Regions from separate parts of the Embleya scabrispora genome, predicted to be linked through region 1. Evidence: riboswitches for the same ligand, from Rfam matches in the RefSeq annotation. Region 1 holds a riboswitch; each other region holds the start of a gene.
The links. A riboswitch is a leader RNA that binds a small molecule or an ion and turns the genes downstream of it on or off. The one in region 1 is predicted to bind cyclic di-AMP.

Region 1 (6,251 bases):
GGCGACCACGGGAGCGCACGGCACCTTCTCGGTACACCGCGACGGCCGCCCCGCGGTGGTCCCGTTCCGGACCGGGCGCGACGGCGAGGCGCTGGTGACGCTGACCGTGGCGGCGCCGGGTGTGGACTGGGGCAAGGCGGGCGCGGAGTCGGCGGTGGTACAGCTGTTCGTGGACGGCCGGCCCGCCGGTGACGTGGTGGTCTTCGGTGCCACGCCCACCGAGCGCGGCTTCGCGCTGGGCGCGCTGCGCAAGGGGCGACACGAGTTGAGCATCCGCTTCGCGGCCGACCGGTCCTCGCCGGCCGGGTCGGTGGTGCACATCTCCCGGCTGCGGACGCGGACGATCGCGACCGGGGACCGGGAGCACGCGGTCGCCGCGAACGCGCCGGTCCTGTACGGCCGGAACATCCCGGGCGCGCCGGGCGGCGCGACCGGCCCGTTCCAGAACGCGGTCACCGACACTCCGGTGCTGGCCTGGTACCAGGAGGCCCCGGCGGCGACCGCCGGGAACCGGGTGTTGACCTACACGATCGTGTGGAGCAACGAGGACGGCGGCACCTCGACGCCGGCGCTGATGGCCCGCTGGGGCCGGACCACCGACATCGAGTGGGCGTACCGGGTCGAGGTGGACCGGCGCGGCCGGGCGGTGCCGGGCACGGCCTTCTTCCAGTCGCCGAACCACGGCACGACGCCGTTCGCCGGACGCTACGAGGACGGCCATCCGCTGTTGCAGACCTGCACCTTGAACAACAACCTGTGCGACGTGGTGGACGACCCGATGCGGTTCGCGCCGGCGGCGGTGGAGCGGTTGGCGGACCCGACCCGGACCGCGCGCGAGGAGATGGTGGACCGGCACCCGTGGGTGTATCCGGTGATGGTCCGGGAGATGCGGCGCGAGGGCCGGGTGGTGGCCGACCCGCCGGCCGACACCACCACGCTGATCGCCGACCCGACGGACTACCTGTACGCGGTGATCCGCAAGACCACGTCGGAGCCGCCGGCGGGCGCGGCCGGGTGGAACGGGGTCGCGCTGGGCGTGCGGGTCAAGGGCGACCCGACGCTGTACCGCTCGGACCGCGGGCGGGTGGACTGGTCGCTGCAGCGCGACGATCCGGCGGCGACGACGGTACGGCTGCCGCACGGGACGCAGGCGTCGGACATCGTCGAGGTGGTGGTGATCCGTACCGTCGCGGGCGTCGACCCGGGCGGCACCATCACGGTGCACGGGATCAATCGGGCGTTCCTGCTCGGTCGGGACGATCGACCCGGGCGGGCAGTGCCGGTCCACCCGGAGTCGGTGACGCTGACCGCGGCGGCGCCGCAGGCGGTGTTGTACCGCCGGTGATCCCGATCCCCGGGGAGACCGGGCCGGCGGCGCCGTATCGCCGGGTCCCGGAACACCGGGTTCCGGCCGGGCTTGATGAGGTGTTCTCAAGCCGCGGCCGGACGCCGGTGCCGCGCTCCGCGAGGGGCGCGGCACCGGGAACCCCCGGGCGCGGGACGGGATTCGATCCCGTCCCGCGCCCGGCGCCTGCCCGGCGCGTCGGGCGGGTCGGTGCGTCGGCGGTCGAGTGTCGTCGAACGGAGCGAGAAGGAGATGTCCATGTCCGGATGGAAGACCGTCACGGCCGCGATCCTGGCCGGGGCGGCGGTCGTTGCCGCGCCGGGAGTGGCCGCCGCGGCGGACCGCCACGGAAACGCGCACAGGACCTTCGACCTGCAGGCGCACCGCGGCGGGCTGGGCCTGACCGTGGAGAGCACCCTCGCGTCCTTCGCCAAGGGCCTGGACCTGGGGGTCACCACCCTCGAACTGGACGTCCAGATCACCGAGGACGGCCGGGCCGTGGTCACCCACGACCGCAAGGTGGACGGCCGCAAGTGTGCCGACACCGGGCCGGTGCGGGCCGGTGACCCGGAGTTCCCCTACGTCGGGAAGTACGTCAACACGCTCACCCTCGCCCAGGTCCGCACCCTCGACTGCGGGTCGCGGCAGTTCCCGGGCTTCCCCGGCCAGACCACCTCGCCCGGCGCCCGAATGCCGCTGCTCGGCGAGGTGTTCGACCTGGTCGACCGGCGGCACGCGCACGGTGTGAAGCTCAACGTGGAGACCAAGGTCGAGGCGGGCGCGCCGAACGAGACGGCGCCGCGCGAGCAGTTCGTCCGGACCGTGGCCCGCGAGGTGCGCCGGGCGGGGCTGTTGCGCCAGGTCACCATTCAAAGCTTCGACTGGGGCTCGCTGATGAGGATGCGTCAGATCGAACCCCGGTTGCCGCTGGTCGCGTTGACCAACTACGACTTCCTCCAGGTCGGCAAGCCCGGCGCCTCGCCCTGGCTGGGCGGCCTGGACATCGACGACTTCGGCGGCGACCCGCTGCGGGCGATCGAGTCGTTCGGCGCGACCTCGTTCTCTCCGGTGCACGGCTTCCCGCAGGACGGCAGGGTCGGCGACCCGAACTACCGCCCCTATGTGACCCGGGCGATGGTCGACCAGGCGCACCGGCTGGGCATCAAGGTGGTGCCGTGGACGATCGACGACCCGGCCACCATGGCGAAGCTGATGGACGACGGCGTGGACGGCCTGATCACCGATTACCCGGACCGGTTGCGGGAGTTGCTGGCGGCGCGGGGCCTGCCGCTGCCGAAGCGCTACCCCGCGCGGGGCTGACGTCGGGGAAGCCCTGCTCGCCCGGGTGCGTGGCGGACACGCCCGCTCGGCGGACAGTGCCCGCTCGGCCGATACCGCGCGCTCGGCGGACACGGAACAGGGCCGGGCCCGTCGACGCGTGGTCGACGGGCCCGGCCCTGGAACTTCCCGGTTGTGCTCGGATCAGAGGTTGACGCCGTGCGCGCGCAGGTAGGTGACGGGGTTGATGCCGCTGCCGTAGTTCGGGGTGGTGCGGATCTCGAAGTGCAGGTGCGGGCCGGTCACGTTGCCGGTCGCGCCCGAGAGGCCGATCTGCTGGCCGGTGCTCACCGTCTGGCCGGCGCGGACGCCGATGCTGGACAGGTGGGCGTACTGCGAGTACTTGCCGTCCGCGTGCTTGATGACGACCTCGTTGCCGTAGGCACCACCGTTGCCGGCGCTGACCACGGTGCCCGAGGTGATGGCCTTGACCGAGGTGCCGGTGCCGACCACGAAGTCTTGGCCGGTGTGGCTGCCGCTGGACCACATGGAGCCACCGGTGCCGAACGCGGTACCCAGCGAGCCGTTCACCGGAGCGACGTAGCCCGAGGAGTTGACCGCGGTGCTGCCGGCCTTGGCCGAGGAGTCCTTGGCCACGACGGGGGCCTTCTCCTTGGTCACGGGCTTCGGCGCGACCTTGACCGACGCGGTGGGCTTGGTCTCGGTCTTGGTCTCGACCTTGGCCTCGGCCTTCGGCGCGGCCTCGGTCTTCGTGGTGGCCGCGGCCTTGCCCGAGAGCGAGAGCTTCTGGCCGACCAGGATCAGGTTCGGGTTGCCGCCGATGACGGACTTGTTGTCGGCGTACAGCTTGTGCCAGCCGCCGGCGACGTCCTTGGCCGCGGCGATCTTGGACAGGGTGTCGCCCTTGACCACGGAGTAGGTGGTGGTCGTGGCCTTGGTCTCGGCGGCCGGGACGACCTCGATCTTCGGGGCCTTCGGGGCCGGCGCGGACTCGGCCGGCTTCTCGGCGACCTTCGGGGCGACCTTGACGGTGCTCTTGGTCGAGCCCGACTTGGCGTTGGGGGAGACGGCCGGAGCGGCGCCGCCACGGGTCAGGCCCGCGGGGCCCGAGGTGTTCGGCCACGCGCCGGGGCCCTGTACGGCGAGGACCTTCTCCGCGATGGCGATCTGCTGGTCCTTGGTGGCCAGGTCCGCACGCGGGGCGTACTGCTGACCGCCGAACTCGTTCCAGGTGCTCTGGGTGAACTGCAGGCCGCCGTAGAAACCGTTGCCGGTGTTGATGTGCCAGTTGCCGGAGCTCTCGCCCATGGCGACCTTGTCCCAGACGGAGACCGGGGCGGCGGTGGCGGAGGTGGCGAAGCCGGTGATCAGCGGGGCGGCGACGATGGCGCCGGCCATGCCGAGGGTGAGCGCGAGACGCGCGTTCTTGGGCTTGCGGGCAGGGGTGATGAACGACTGCACGAAGATTTTTCCTTCTCCCACGCCTACGAAGTGAGCTGTCGGATTCGGGCTGGAGAGTCTCGCCCGGCCGGCGTCGACTCCTCGGGTATCGAGGAGGCGGGCACGGCTTCACCCCAAGCCGTCGTTATCGGATGTCCGCGACATGCGGACGCCCGGGACGGCATTCCACTTGGTTCCCCCGCTCCTGCCTTTCGGGTTTCGTAACCGTGGCCTCTCCGGCGGCAGGATTCGGCGAACCGGGAGACACATTCCGCCGAACACCGGACCGGTGCGGCGAAGCCCCAAGCTACGCATACACCCGACCCGGATCCAAACATCATGTTTCGCCGAAACCGAAGATTCGGGTCGGAAGGGTGGAATTTCGGGACCGAAAGTCCCGAAGCGTCCACGCATTGTGTCCGGGACCTTCAGCGGGGAGTGATATCGGAATCGCGTGGAGTGAGAATCGCGGAAACTCGGTTCACGGTGCGTGTGAGTTCCTGACCTTGGGTGCGGGGAATGTGACGTGCGCCACGGGATGTGGGAAAAACGGTGGTCCCGAACCTGTGGAAAACGGGTCGAAACCCCGTCCGACCTGCCCGTTCGTGGGGTGTGAGGGCGAGGGCGCGGGCGCTCGCGGTGTCGGCATTCGACGGGACGGCGCGGTTCGAACCGGGTGTCGTGGCGGAGACCCTCGGTTTGATTCGCCTTACATAAAGTGATTTCGCCACGATTTGGCGTCTTCGTGTCGACCGCGACCGGGCCGCCGGACGGTTTCGTGTCGGCTGCGTGTGCCGGGACGGGTGGATGTGGGTGTCTCGGGCCGGGTACGGCGTACGCGGCTCCCCCCGTGTGGAGTCGCATACGCCGAACTCGGCCCGAGACGGTCAGGGCGTGCGGGCGCCGCCGTGGGGTGTGGTGAGGAATTCGGCGAGGTGTACCGCGCGGACGCGCGACTTGCGCCGCCGCAGGCCGGTGCGGAGTTGGCGCAGGCAGCCCGGGTTGACCGCCACCACGACGTCGGCGCCACTGGCCTCGATCGCGTCCAGCTTGCGGTCGAGGATGCGGCGGGATTCGATCGGGCGCAGGAGGGAGTAGGTGCCGGCCGCGCCGCAGCAGTCGCTCGCGCCCGGGGTTTCCACGAAGTCGGCCACCGCGGACAGGGCCTCGCGCGGTTCGCGCCATACGCCGAGGCCGTTGCGCAGGTGGCAGGAGTCCTGGAGGGTGACCCTGACCCGGCGGCCGGCCACCCGGCGTTCGGGGAGGGCCGAGACGTCGACCACCTCGGACAGTTCGGCGACCCGGTCGCGGCCGATGACGTCGGCCAGGTGCGCGGCGCATCCGCCGGAGGTGGTGACGATCCGGCCGGGGAGCCGTTCGCCGAGGCGGCGGGCGAGGGCGCGGCCCTTGGTCAACTCGCCGTTGTGCGCGTGCAGCGCTCCGCAGCAGCCCTGGTCGTCGGGCACCTTCAGGCCGGGCAGCAGGGTGCGGGCCGCGCGGGAGACCCCGGGGAACATGGCGCGTTCGAAGCAGCCGAGCATGAGGGAGGCACCGGTGCCGGCGGGCGGCTCGGGTGGTCCGGGCTGTGTCGGCGGCTTCGGTGTCCCGGTCGGGGCCGGTCGGGTCGCCTTGTCGGGGCCGCGCCCGGACGGCAGGACGAAGCGGCCCCAGCCCATCGCGCGGACCACCGGCGGCAGGCTGACCACCATCGTCAACAGCCGGGCCAGTGGTGGCCGGTGTTTGCCGCGCCACTGGTGTTCGCGCCACTGTTCCAACAGGGAGCCGTACGGGACGCCCGCCGGGCAGACCGGTTCGCAGGCGCGGCAGCCCAGGCACGCCGAGGACTGTTCCAGCAGGGTCGGGTCGTCGGCGTCCAGGCGGCCGGTCTCCAGCGCGCGCATCAGGTTGATCCGGCCGCGCGGCGAGGACGCCTCGTCGCCGGTGGCGGCGTAGGTCGGACACGCCGGCAGGCAGAAGCCGCAGGAGATGCAGCGGGAGAGTTCCTCGGGGTCGAACACACCGGTCATGAGCCGAGCTTTCCGGGATTGAGGATGCGGGCGGGATCGAAGGCGGTCTTGATCCGGCTCAGCAATTGCAGCTGGTCGTCACCGAGTTGAGCGCGCAGGTGCGGCAACTTGGCTGCGCCGACGCCGTGTTCGCCGGTGAT
Region 2 (6,251 bases), on a different contig from region 1:
TTGGCCCCGGTGCCGTTGAACACCGGGAACACCTCGGCGCGTTCGCCGAAGTGGGTGCGAAAGACCTCGGTCAGGTGCTCGGTGTAGACGTCCTCGCCGTAGGAGATCTGGTGTCCGCCGTTGGCCGTGCCGATCGCGGCCAACACCTCGGGATGTATGCCCGCGTAGTTGTCGCTGGCGAAACCGCGCGCGTCGGGGTCGTGACGCGGGGTCAGGGGACGTTCAGGCACAGTCGTTTCCCGTTCAGGTCGATGGCCGGAGTGTTCCACAGACCCGCGATCTCGGCGGCGAGATCGGCGACGTCGGTGAATCCGGCGAACTTTGCGTTGGGTCGGGCCTCGCGCATCTCGTCGTTGACGAGTGCCTTGACCACCAGGATCGTGGCCGCCGCCTCGGTGTCGGTGAACGCGTCGGCCAGCGCCAGGGTCCAGGTCTCCGCGGCGGCCTTGGCGGCGGCGTAGCCCGCGTTGCCCTGGGTCGGTTGTCCGGCCGCGGCGGCGGAGATCAGTACGAATCGGCCGCGCGGGCTGCGCGCGAGCGCTTCGTGGAAGGCCAGCGTGGTGTGCTGGAGGGTACGCACGAGCAGGTTGTGCAGCAGGGCCCAGTCGTCGAGCGAGTTGTCGCCGAACCTCTTGCCGCCGCGCCAGCCGCCGACCAGGTGCACCAGCCCGTCCACCCGGCCGTGCTCGCGCTCGACCTCCTCCGCCCAGCGGCGGGTGGCGTCCGGGTCGAGCAGGTCCACCACCGCGCCGCGCGCTCCGGGCGCGGCGTCCACGCTCGCCCGCAATCGTTCGGCGTTCGCGTCCGCGCCGTACACCCGGGCGCCGGCGCCGACCAGCCGTTCGAGCACCGCCCGGCCGGTGGGGCCACCCGCGCCCGCGACCGCGATCACCGCGCCTTCGAGACCGTTCATCACTGCGACTCCTCGTTCACGTGCCGTTCGTCCTGGCCCGTACCCCGGCGGGCATCCGGCGCACCCATCGCACCCCTCGCACGCCGCACCCGCACCCGCACGGTCACGACGCCGCGGCGTCCCGCTCGCGCGCCTCGCCCGGGCCCGCCTGCGGGGCGTCGGCGGTGATCCCGCGCGTGGACGCGATCACGTCGCGCAGCCGCCGGTTCAGCGCCTCGTAGAACATGCTCAGCGGGAACTCGTCGGGCAGTACCGCGTCCACGAGCGCCTTCGGCGGCCCGTCCATCGGCAGCGCGGCGGTCCCCTTGGCCCACACCGAACCGGGGTGCGACGGCACGTATTCGGCGACCAGTCGGTAGCCGGCCAGCCAGTGGCCGACCTTCGAACGGTCGACACCCTCGCGGTAGAGCCGGTCCACCTCGTCGAACAGTCCGAGGACCGCGTCGGTGATCCGGTCCCAGTCGATGGTGAGGCGGTTGTCCGACCAGTCGAGCACACCCGCGCGATGCAGGTAGGCGAACAGCAACTGCCCGCCGAGCCCGTCGTAGTTGCGCACCCGTCCACCGGTGACCGGGAAGCGGAACAGCCGGTCGAAGATCACCGCGTAGCGCACCAGCGGCGCGGTCGGCTCGCCCTCCGCGGACAGCGCGACCGCCTCGCGGAACGCGGTCAGGTCGCAGCGCAGCTCCTCCAGGGCGTACATCCAGAACGGCATGCGCTGCTTGATCATGAACGGGTCGAAAGGCATGTGCCCGCGCATGTGGCTGCGGTCGTGGATCAGGTCCCACAACACGAACGCGTTCTGGGCGAGCTGCTGGCTCTCGACCAACGCCTGTGCCTCCGGCGGCAGTTCCAGCCCGAGGGTGTCCGCCGCGGCGGTCCCGACCCGACGGAAGCGGGCCGCCTCGCGGTCGCAGAAGATGCCGCCCCAGGTGAACCTGGGCACTTCGCGGACGGCCACGGTCTCGGGGAAGAGCACCGCCGAGTCGGTGTCGTATCCGTCGGTGAAGTCGACGAACGCGAGCGGCACGAACATCGCGTTGTCGTAGCGCGTCGCCTCCAGGTCGGCCAGCCACTGCGGCCACACCACCCGCAGCAGCACCGCCTCGACGTTGCGGTTCGGGTTGCCGTTCTGGGTGGTCATCGGGAAGACGACCAGGTGCTCCAGGCCGTCCCGCCGGTTCTGCTCGGGGCGGAAGGCGACCAGCGAGTCCAGGAAGTCGGGGCGGGCGAAGTCGGCCTCGGCCCAGCGGTGGAAATCGGCCACGACGGCGTCGAGGTAGGCCTCGTCGTACGGGAACAGCGGGGCCAGTGCCGCGATGGCGGCGGTGATGTCGGCGACCAGGACGCGGGCGGCGGCATGCCCGGACGGCTCGATCGAACCGTCCTTGGCCTGAAGCGGACGCAGGTCGGCAACGGCTTCCTTGAGCACCGGCCACTGCGGGTGGTCGACGGCGGTACGGACGGCTACGCGGGTCATGTCGGACATGAAACCCCCTCAAGGGAAACGCAGGAACCACGGCCAGATGAACCTATGTCAAAAGAATTTCACGTGGCAAGGCGGATTCAAACGCAATCTTATCGTCCCCAGTACGTTTTGCCCGAATAAGTTGGGAATGCGATCATCTCGTTCCCGCGAAGTCCGCAGCCGAACCATCGGCCGGGGAACGCGCCCGACCGCCCCGCTTCGGCCCCACCGAACGCACGTGGGCCCCGCCGAGGTATTCGACGGGGCCCACGTGGTGGTGCGGGTGGATCAGACGGCGAGCTTGGTGCCCACGCCGATCACGTTCGGGTTGTCGCCGATGACGCCGGCGTTGGCCGCGTGCAGGGCCTTGTAGCCGCCCTTGACACCGAACTTGGCCGCGATCGCGGACAGCGTGTCACCGGACTTGACGGTGTAGGTGCCGGAGCCCGACGCCCGCCCGGTCGCGGCCGACTTCGGCGCGTCCTGCTTGGCGACGTCCTGCTTGGGCTGCACGTTGAGCTTCGGCGCGTTGCCGGTCGCGGGCTTGGCCTCGGACTTGGGCGCGGCCTTCGGCTCGACCGAGGACTTGGTCTTGCCGGTGGCCGAGGACTCGGCCGTGGCGTTGGCGTTGCCGCCCTTGCCCAGACCGGCCTTCACGGAGCAGACCGGCCAGGCGCCGGGGCCCTGGCTCGCCAGGACCCGCTCCGCCACGGCGATCTGCTGCGCCTCGGAGGCCTGCGCGGCACTGGCCGCGTACTGGCTGCCGCCGAACGCGTTCCAGGTGCTCGGGGTGAACTGCAGACCGCCGGAGAAGCCGTTGCCCGTGTTGATGCTCCAGTTGCCGGTGCTCTCGCACTGGGCGACCGCGTCCCAGGTGGACGAAGTCGCGGCGTTCGCGCTGCCCGCCATGCCCACGAGGGGAAGGACGAGACCCGCGCCGGCGGCGACGGCGATGCCGGCGCGACGGCCACGAGAGAGCGAACGAACCGGAGCGGTGATGGCACGGAAGGTCATTGATTACCTCGTCGGGCGCCTACGAAGTTAGCTGTCGGGTTCGGACGATTGGCCCGGCCTCGCCTGTCACAGGCATGGCTTCACCCCAGGCATCGGCAGTGCCGATGTCGGCTCACTTGGTTCCCCCGCTCCTGCCGCCAGTCGATATCGACTGCTTCCCTCGGGCGGCGGCAGGATTCGGCGTACCGCCCGGGGAGTCCGCTTGTGCGAACAACCACGAAGCTACGCACCGGTTCGCCGGGTTGGCAAACATTTCGGGCTGTTTGTGAGGTCCCCCATAGGGGGGAATAACACCTATTTGCCCTATTTGTCGCCGTCCTTGCAGGTCACGGCTCCGGCGTACACGGTGCGCGGCCGCGCGGTCACGCGTGCGTCGACGACGGACTATTCCGTCGCGGGCAGCTCCACCGGAACCACTACCCGCTCCTCGTCCCAGAGGAACGTCGCCCCGCCGGTCGCGAAATGGGGCACGTCGGCCACCGTGGCGCGGCCCTCGGGCGAGTCCAGCACCGCCTGGAGCTCCGCGCGTGAGGGCGCGTACAGCGCGACCACCAGGTAATAGGGCGGCCTCGCGCCGGAGGGATCCGGCTCGCACTTGCCGATGGTCCAGCCGGTGAGTCCCGGCATGGTGCGGGCCAGCGGGACGTGCTTCTCCCAGTAATAGGAGTCGAACGCCGCCGGGTCTTCGGGGTGGCCGTAGAGCACGGTCAACTTGTACATGCCGAATCCTCACGCTCGGAGTGGTCGGACGGACGTACGTTTCGCGCCACGCGTGTGCCGGGCGCGTCGGCTACGGGTGTGCCGGAGTGTCGCCCGCCGTGGCGACGCCCCCACCCGGGGTGATGCTCTTGAACGCCCGCGCCTGTTCGGTGATGGCCACCTCGGTCGGCAGGCGTTCCATGCTGGAGGCGCCGAAGAAGCCGACCACGCCGGTGGTGTGGGCCAGGACGTACGCCGCGTCCCCGGGTTCGGCGATCGGGCCGCCGTGGCACAGCACCAGCACGTCGGGGTTGACCTCCGCCGCCGCGTCGCGCATCTCCTGCACGCGCTCCACCGCCTGGTCGAGGGTGACCGCGGTGGTCGCGCCGATGCTGCCCTTGGTGGTCAGGCCCAGGTGCGGGACCAGCACGTCGGCGCCGGCCGCCGCCATCGCGCGGGCCTGCTCGGGGTCGAAGACGTACGGCGCCGTGAGCAGGCCGCGCTCCGCCGCCAGCCGGATCATCTCCACCTCCAGGTCGTAGCCCATCCCGGTCTCCTCCAGGTTCTGCCGGAAGACACCGTCGAACAGGCCGACCGTCGGGAAGTTCTGCACTCCCGCGAAGCCCATGGCCGCGAGTTGGTCCAGGAAGTGCGGCATGACCCGGAACGGATCGGTGCCGCACACCCCCGCGAGGACCGGAGTACTGCGCACCACCGGCAGCACCTCGCCCGCCATCTCCACCACGATCGCGTTGGCGTCGCCGTACGGCAGCAGTCCCGCCAACGAACCCCGGCCGGCCATGCGATAGCGGCCCGAGTTGTAGATGATGATCAGGTCCACACCCCCGGCCTCGGCGCACTTGGCGGACAATCCGGTGCCCGCGCCCGCGCCGATCACGACGCCGCCCTGCTCGATCGTCGTGCGCAGTCGGCCCCGCGCCTCGCGTCCGTTCATCTCAGTCCACATGTCCCTTCGTGATCAATTCGTGCAATCGATCCGCCGCCGCCTTGGCGAACGCCGGATCGTTGATGTCCGTCGCGGCCTCGTACAGCTCGACGGCGGTCCCGTCGAGGCCGGCGCGCAGCGCGTCGAACAACGCCGTATCGGCGTCGGAATCGTAGAAGGGTCCGCCCTCGACGTCGATCGCCGAAATCCCGCGCAGGGGCAGGTACAGCGCGGTGGGCCCGGTCGCGTCCCTCAGTTTGGCGGCGATCCGCCGTCCGAGTTCGGCGTTTTCGGCCGGTGTGGTGCGCATCAGCGTCACGGTCGGGTTGTGCACGTACAACAGCCGGTCCTCGAAACGCGGCGGAACGGTGTCGCGGGGGCCGAAGTTGACCATGTCGAGCGCCCCCACGCCGACCACCTGCGGCAACCCCACGCGTCCGGCGGCGGTCAGCCGCTCCGGGCCCGCGCTGAGCACCCCGCCGACCAGGTCGTCGGCCAACTCGGTGGTGGTCAGGTCCAGCACCCCGGCCAGGAAGCCCCCCGCGGCCAGGTTCTCCATGGCCCGGCCGCCGGCCCCGGTGGCGTGGAACACCAGTACCTCGTAGCCGAGTTCGTTGAGCCGCTCGCGCGCCGCGTCCACGGCCGGCGTGGTCACCCCGAACTGGCTCGCGGCCACCAGCGGCCGGCCCTCGCCGGTCACCCCGGCGACCGCCGCGCGGTCCTCGGCGTAGCCGCCGGCCATGCCCGCGATCGCGTCCGCCGCGTTGCCCAGGATGCGTTCGGAGAGCCGGTTGATGCCGGCGATGTCCACGACGCTGTACATCATCGTCACGTCCACCGCGCCGACGTACGGCGACACGTCGCCCGCCGCCATCGTGGACACCAGCAGCTTGGGCACGCCCACGGGCAGCGCGCGCATCGCGTGGGAGGCGATCGCCGAGCCGCCCGAGCCGCCCATCGCGAGCACCCCGTCCACCCGCCCCCGCTCGTAGAGTTCGCGCAGGATCGAGGCCGCGCCCTCGGCCATCGCGGTGGTCGCCGCGCCCCGGTCGGCGCGGGTGCGCAGGTCCTCCAGATCGGTGCCCGCCGCGGCGGCGACCTCGCCCGCCTGTACATCGGCCTGGGCCAGCGAGTCGCCGAGGACGCCGACGTTCATCAGCACGACCTCGGCGCCTCTGGCCCGCAGCCGGTAGGCCAGCCACGCGTATTCG
Region 3 (6,251 bases), 530 kb from region 1:
CCAAGGACGGGCAGAACGGCTCGATGTTCCACGACCGGGACCTGATGCGGGTGATCACCGGCGCGGGCAACGACCCCGAGGCGTTCGCGGTGATGCACGGCGCCACCGTCGAGCACGCCGCCGGCGTGCTGGCCACGCACCCGGTGGTCAAGGCGCCGGGGGCACTGCCGGCGATGGACGTCGAGGCCCGGCAGGCGTTCAACGCGCTGGGCACGATGGACGGTCTGCGTGACGAGTCGATCGTGGCGGCGCGCGAGGCGGGGGTCACCGAGGCGACCTGGAACCGCAAGTACCAGACCCTCGCGAGCGCGCAGATCCTGAGCTACATCCCGCACGTCGGCATTCCCGCCGGCCGGATGATGGACATCTACACCGCACACGCCCTGGCCGCCGACACCGCCGCCCTCGAACACGGCTCCGGGCTCAGCCGGACCGAGAACTACTGGAGTGGCTGGTCCAGTTCGCAGGCGATGGCGGAGGAGTACGCGCGGGCGAACACCACGAATCCGGAGGAGATCGCCGATCTGGCCGAGGACCGCCGGGCCCAGGCGATGGACACCGCCGCCCGCCGACTGGGCCGCAAGTAGCCCGATCGAGCCCGCCGCCCACTCCCCCGGGCGGCGGGCTCACCCGGATCCGCCGACGGCCCCGGCGCGCGACGAAGGCGATCCGGGCGGCACGAGCCCCGGCGGCGGCGTTCGGCCGCTCGTGCCGTCGACGCGCACATGGGGGCGGTCCCAGGGGCGGTCGGCGGCCAGGTGCGCGGCCTCGGCGGCGCGCCACAACCGCCAGAACCAGGCGAGCCCGGGCCCGTCGCGCTCCAGCGCGCGGGCGGCGGCGACCTCGTCCGGGGTGTCGACCAGGATGCGCAGCGCGGTGACCGTGCCGAGTTCCCGCCGGGCCGCGCCGACGCCCTCCAGGACCACCACCGGGGCGGCCGGTATCTCGCGGTAGCCGCCGATCCGATAGGCGGGCCAGTCGTAGCTGTCGCACCGCGCCGCCTCGTGCCGGGCCAGCGGCGCCAACAACTGCTCGCGCAGCCGCGGCAGCCAGCCGAAGAAGTCGCCGGGCCGGGCGAAGTCGTCCAGCCGCACCACGGGAGCGCCGGGCACGTGCGCGGCGAGCGCGTCGGCGAACGTGGTCTTACCGGAGCAGCCGATCCCGTCCACCACGATCAGCCGGGTCCCGCCGACGGACGGCGGGAGCGCCATGGCACGCGCGGCCAACCGGGCGGCCGTCGCGCACCGGCGCGGATCGGGCCGTTCCGGCCGTTCGGTGGACATCGGCGCAGCCTACCCATCACCACGAACACACCCGCCGGGGGCCGGCGGCCACGCAGCCCGTTCCAGTACGTTTGTACCTGTACATCTGTACAACTCGGTGGGGAGGGTGCGTGGCCTGGTTGTTCCTGGGGTTGGCGATCTCGTGTGAGGTGATCGCGACCAGTCTGCTCAAGAGCACCGACGGCTTCACCCGGCTGTGGCCGACGCTGGTGTGCCTGGGCGGCTATGCCGGCGCCTTCTACCTCCTGACGCTTTCGCTGCGCCAATTGCAGGTGGGCACGGCGTACGCGATCTGGTCGGGGCTCGGGACGGTGGCCATCGCCCTGGTCGGCGCGGTGTTCCTGAACGAGCCGATGACCCTGCTCAAGGCGTTCGGGATGGCCCTGGTGATCGCGGGCGTCGTGGTGCTGAACCTGGGCGGTGCGCATTGACCGCGACCCGGGATCCGGAGGGCCGCCGGTTGCGGATCGTGCGCGGCGCCGTCCAGGCCATCGCCGAGGTGGGCGTCGGCAACACCACACACCGCCTGGTCGCGGCGCGGGCCGAGGTCCCGTTGGGGGCGACCACGTACTACTTCGCCTCGCTCGACGACCTGGTCGCCGCGGCGTTGGCGTACGCGTCGGCGGAGACCGTGCGGATGGTGGACGACTGGGCGGCGCGGATCCGGGGCAGCGACGACGTGCCCGGCGTGCTCGCCACGCTCACCGCCGAATACCTCGCGGACCGCCCTCGGGCGCTGGTCGAGTACGAGTTGTATCTGGCCGCGGCGCGCAGCCCCGAGTTGCGCGGCTTCGCCCGGGCCTGGGTCGAGGGGGTCGGCGGCTTCCTGGCCGACCGGTTCGGACCGCCCGCGGCGGCGGCGGCGGTCGCGGTCCTGGACGGCACGATGTTGCAGGTGCTGACCCTGGGCAGGCCGCTGGACGAGGAGCAACTGCGCTGGTCGCTGGCGCGCTGCCTGGCGTCGTGAGCCGGATTCGGGCGCGCCCGGCGCTGCTCGGGCGGGGCGTCCGCGTGCGGTAGGGTCGCAGCAGCGAAGGGGAGTAGCCCCGCGAACCGGTCGTCGACATGCTGGAGCCCTCGGGTTCCCGGTGGCCGGGCCCGGTCATCCCGGGTGGGCGAGACCTTCGGCCAGGCAACGACGCGTCCGCGTTCCTCGCGGACGCACCCCGTCGTGCCGGGCCGAGTGGTCCTCCAATCCGCCGAGCGGCGCTTCGTGAAGACCCGGGGCCCGGCTCTCGCAGAAAGCCACCCGGAATGCACCTCGACCTCCTGGCGATCCTGACCGCCTTCGGGCTGATCTTCCTCGCCGAGCTCCCGGACAAGACCATGTTCGCGTCGCTCGCCATGGGCACCCGCATGCGCCCGCTCTACGTCTGGTTCGGTACCTCGACCGCGTTCGCGGTGCACGTCGCGCTCGCCGTCGGCGCCGGCGGCCTGCTCGGCCTGCTTCCCGGGTGGATCGTCAAGCTGGTCTCCGCCGCGCTGTTCGGCTTCGGCGCGTTCATGCTGCTGCGTGGTGGTGGCGACGACGAGGACGCGGACGGCGGCGGTGCGCGGATCACCGGTTTCCGTGCGGTGTTCTCCACCGCCTTCATGGCCGTGTTCATCAGCGAGTGGGGCGACCTGACCCAGATCACCACCGCCAACCTGGCCGCCACCAACGGCACCTGGTCCACCGCGATCGGCTCGGTCGCGGCGCTGATGTCGGTGTCCGCGCTGGCGCTGCTCGCCGGCCGGTTCATCGCCAAGCGCATGCCGTTGCGGACCGTGCAGCGGATCGGCGGGGTGTGCATGCTCGGCCTGGCGATCTGGTCGCTGGTCGAGGTGTTCACGGGCTGACCCGTGCGGGTTCAGGTCCGGGCGGCCGGGTCGTCCGCCGACTCGGGGGTGGTGCGGCCGAGCAGGCGTTCGTAGCGCTGGCGGGCCGCCTGCGGGGTGCCCAGGCCCAGGCCGAAGGCGATCTCCTGCCAGGTCATCTCGCGCCCCCGGGCCATCCGCAGCAGCCCCGCCTCCAGGTCGTCCATCTCGCCCCGGGCCATCGGGATCAGGCTCAGCGCGGCGGTGATGTCGGCGTGGTCGACCGCCGGCTCGCCGTCGGCGGGCTGGGCGATGCCGCCGAGCAGGAACGACACCAGGCGGATCGCCTCGTGCGGGCCGAGCATGTACGGGTTCACCTGCCGCGCGCGCTGCTCGTCGGTGGCCGCGTGCCGCTCGGCGATCCGGAACAGGGAGGCGTGTACGCGCCGGGCCCGCGCCTGCTCGGGGTCGGGCGCGCTGAAGGGATCGTGGGATTCGGGGGTCTCGAGGGTGTCCGAACTCGACGTCATGGGCACAGCATGCCGAGAGGCACGGAAAGGTGTCAACGAATCGTGTCGCACAGTCCATGTTGAACATCTTGTTCATATGAGATTTCGCCCCCGCCACGGGCGCGGCCGGCCCGCCGGGCGAATGTGATGTAGCCCGCACGGATAAAACGGACATAAATTATATAGCCGACTTCGAGCGGCAATTCATTTCCGGTGGCCGGCGACGGATCTCGACTATTTTCCGTTACCGCTCCGTCACGCCACTCTCCGAGATATGCCCTCGTCATCGCGGGTGCTTCCGACCGAAGCCGGCCGAGATGTCGCCTTTATTCCGCCTTTACGCTCCGGGCAAAGGCTGCGATTCGGTTGTGATCTCCCCATCGCATTGCCTACCTTTCTCGCCGATTCACCTTTCGGGTGAACCCTGCCGCCGGTACGCCGAATCCCGTCGCCGGCAGCGGGATGTCTACAGCGAACAATCCGACGGGAGCGGGGGAACCAGGTGAATCGCCGTGGCCGGGATCGTTCCGGTGACGGCTAGGGGTGAAGTCGCGTGAAGCGACCGGGCTGCTCCAGTCCGAATCCGACAGCTCACCTCGTAGGCGACAGGAGAGGACCCCATTTCATGCTGTCCGCAAACGCTCGCCATCGAGCCGCTCGCCCCGCCAACGTCCGCCGCTTCGTCGCGGCGGTGGGCATCGCCGGCATGGGAGCCGTCATCCCGGTCGCCGGCGCCGGTGCGGCCCACGCGCAGGTCCCCACCACCGACCAGACCCCCACCGGCGCCTCCGCCGTGCTGTCGGCCACGCCGACCGCCGCGGTCGAGAGTGCCCCGGTCCAGGCCGAGGCCGCCGCCCCCGCGGCCGCCACCGCCGCGGACAAGGCCCGCTACCTGGTCCAGGCCGGTGACACGCTGTCCCAGCTCGCGCTGACCAACAAGGTCTCCGGCGGCTGGCAGAGCCTGTACCAGCTCAACCGCGACGTGCTCCTGTCCGGCCCGGACCTGATCGAGATCGGTCAGACCCTGCGGCTGACCGGCTCGGCGCCCGCGCAGCCCAAGGCGGACGCTCCGGCCAAGCCGAGCATCCGGGTCCAGCCGAAGACCACGGTCACCGGCAAGACCGCGCCGAAGCCGACGAGCAAGCCGGCGGTCGACGTCGCGGCCAAGCCCGCCGCCAAGCCCGCCGCCAAGCCCGCCACCGGTGGCTCGAAGGGCAACCAGGCGCCGACCGGCGGTTCCTCGAACGCGTCGAGCAAGGCCGCCCAGGCCGTCGCCTTCGCCAAGGCGCAGGTCGGCAAGCCGTACGTGTACGGCGCCACCGGCCCGAACGCGTACGACTGCTCGGGTCTGGTCCAGGCCGCGTACAAGGCGGCGGGCATCTCGCTGCCGCGCGTGACCAACGACCAGTTCGCGGCCGACCCGCACGTGTCGATCGCCAACCTGCAGCCCGGCGACCTGGTGTTCTTCTACTCGGGCATCAGCCACGTCGGCATCTACATCGGCGACGGCAAGATGGTGCACGCCGCCAACTCGCGCAAGCCGGTGGAGATCGCCTCGATCAACACCATGCCGATCGCCGGCGCCACCCGCCCGAACTGATCGCGCGACCCGGCCGCGGCGGCGCCCGGGTGACCATCGCACAGCAGTGGCGGTGGCAGTAGTGCTCGGCGCCGTGCCCCCGACCGTGGTCGGGGGCACGGCGCCCTCGCGCGTGCGGTGCCCTCGTGTGCTCGTACGTGTGCCCGGTGCTAGCCCTGCGCGGGACGCGGTCGGGCGGTGAGTACCGCCATGTCCAGCGGCAGCGGGCGCAGGTCGAGCAGTTCGAAGCCGCCCTCGGCCAGCAGCGCGCGATACTCCGCCACCGTGCGCTCGCGGCCCCGGGCATTGGTCATCATCTGGATGTCGAAGCGCAGCGGCAACACCGACCCGCACGCCTCCACGATCGGCCGTTCGACGATCGCCAGACGTGCGTCGACCGGCATCGCCCGGGCCAGTGCCCGCAATACGACCAGGCACTCCGGGTCCGCCCAGTCGTGCAGGATCCGGGCCAACAGGTACAGGTCGCCGCCACCGGGCAGCGGATCGGTGAAGAAGTCGCCGACCACCGGGTCGCACCGGTCCCCGCCCGCCGACGCGGCGAGCAACTCCCGGGCGGCGTCGACCACATGCCCCCGCTCGAAGAGCACCCCGCGCGCGGTCGGATGGTCGCGCAACACGCGCAGAAGCAACTCCCCGTCGCCGCCCCCCACATCGACCACGGTCGCGGCCGGCGGCAGGTCCAGGGCGGCTGGCACCGCGTCGAAGACGATCGTGCCGAACGCCATCGCCTCCCGGAACAACCGGGCCTCGTCCGGGTGTTCGGCGAAATACTCGAACGACTCCCGGCCGTGCACCCGGGTGAACGCGTCCTCGCCGGTGCGCACCGTGTGCTCCAGGCCGAGATACGACGTGAAGAACAGACCGCTGTACAGGTCCGCCAGCGCGGCCAGCGAACCGTCCCGATCGGTGCGCAGCAGCGCGCCGCGCTCGGTGAGCCGATAGTGCCCGTCCGCCTCGGCCCGCACCACCCCGTGCCCGGCCAGCAGGCGCAACAGCCGCCCCAGGCGGTCCGGTTCCGCGCCCGCCACCTCGGCCAGGTCGGTCACCGACCGGGACCCGTCA

Region 2: another riboswitch for cyclic di-AMP. It lies ahead of B4N89_RS53070 (transglycosylase family protein); the one in region 1 lies ahead of B4N89_RS33905 (transglycosylase family protein).
Region 3: another riboswitch for cyclic di-AMP. It lies ahead of B4N89_RS31645 (peptidoglycan endopeptidase); the one in region 1 lies ahead of B4N89_RS33905 (transglycosylase family protein).

Annotation. Positions count from the first base shown of each region.
Region 1 is NZ_MWQN01000002.1:774,030-780,280, forward strand. It holds gene B4N89_RS33895 (hypothetical protein) at 1-1,345, shown strand, start outside; gene B4N89_RS33900 (glycerophosphodiester phosphodiesterase family protein) at 1,604-2,665, shown strand; gene B4N89_RS33905 (transglycosylase family protein) at 2,828-4,042, opposite strand; cyclic di-AMP (ydaO/yuaA leader) riboswitch at 4,111-4,318, opposite strand; gene B4N89_RS33910 ((Fe-S)-binding protein) at 4,972-6,111, opposite strand; gene B4N89_RS33915 (FAD-binding oxidoreductase) at 6,108-6,251, opposite strand, start outside.
Region 2 is NZ_MWQN01000001.1:5,714,570-5,720,820, reverse strand. It holds gene B4N89_RS25230 (threonine aldolase family protein) at 1-230, opposite strand, end outside; gene B4N89_RS25225 (SDR family NAD(P)-dependent oxidoreductase) at 212-913, opposite strand; gene B4N89_RS25220 (DUF6421 family protein) at 1,017-2,402, opposite strand; gene B4N89_RS53070 (transglycosylase family protein) at 2,670-3,395, opposite strand; cyclic di-AMP (ydaO/yuaA leader) riboswitch at 3,396-3,558, opposite strand; gene B4N89_RS25210 (EthD family reductase) at 3,780-4,115, opposite strand; gene B4N89_RS25205 (phosphoenolpyruvate hydrolase family protein) at 4,186-5,049, opposite strand; gene B4N89_RS25200 (Tm-1-like ATP-binding domain-containing protein) at 5,051-6,251, opposite strand, start outside.
Region 3 is NZ_MWQN01000002.1:245,032-251,282, forward strand. It holds gene B4N89_RS31615 (DUF6571 family protein) at 1-587, shown strand, start outside; gene B4N89_RS31620 (uridine kinase family protein) at 627-1,283, opposite strand; gene B4N89_RS31625 (DMT family transporter) at 1,394-1,714, shown strand; gene B4N89_RS31630 (TetR/AcrR family transcriptional regulator) at 1,711-2,250, shown strand; gene B4N89_RS31635 (TMEM165/GDT1 family protein) at 2,538-3,122, shown strand; gene B4N89_RS31640 (DNA-binding protein) at 3,134-3,610, opposite strand; cyclic di-AMP (ydaO/yuaA leader) riboswitch at 4,052-4,208, shown strand; gene B4N89_RS31645 (peptidoglycan endopeptidase) at 4,215-5,189, shown strand; gene B4N89_RS31650 (methyltransferase) at 5,339-6,251, opposite strand, start outside.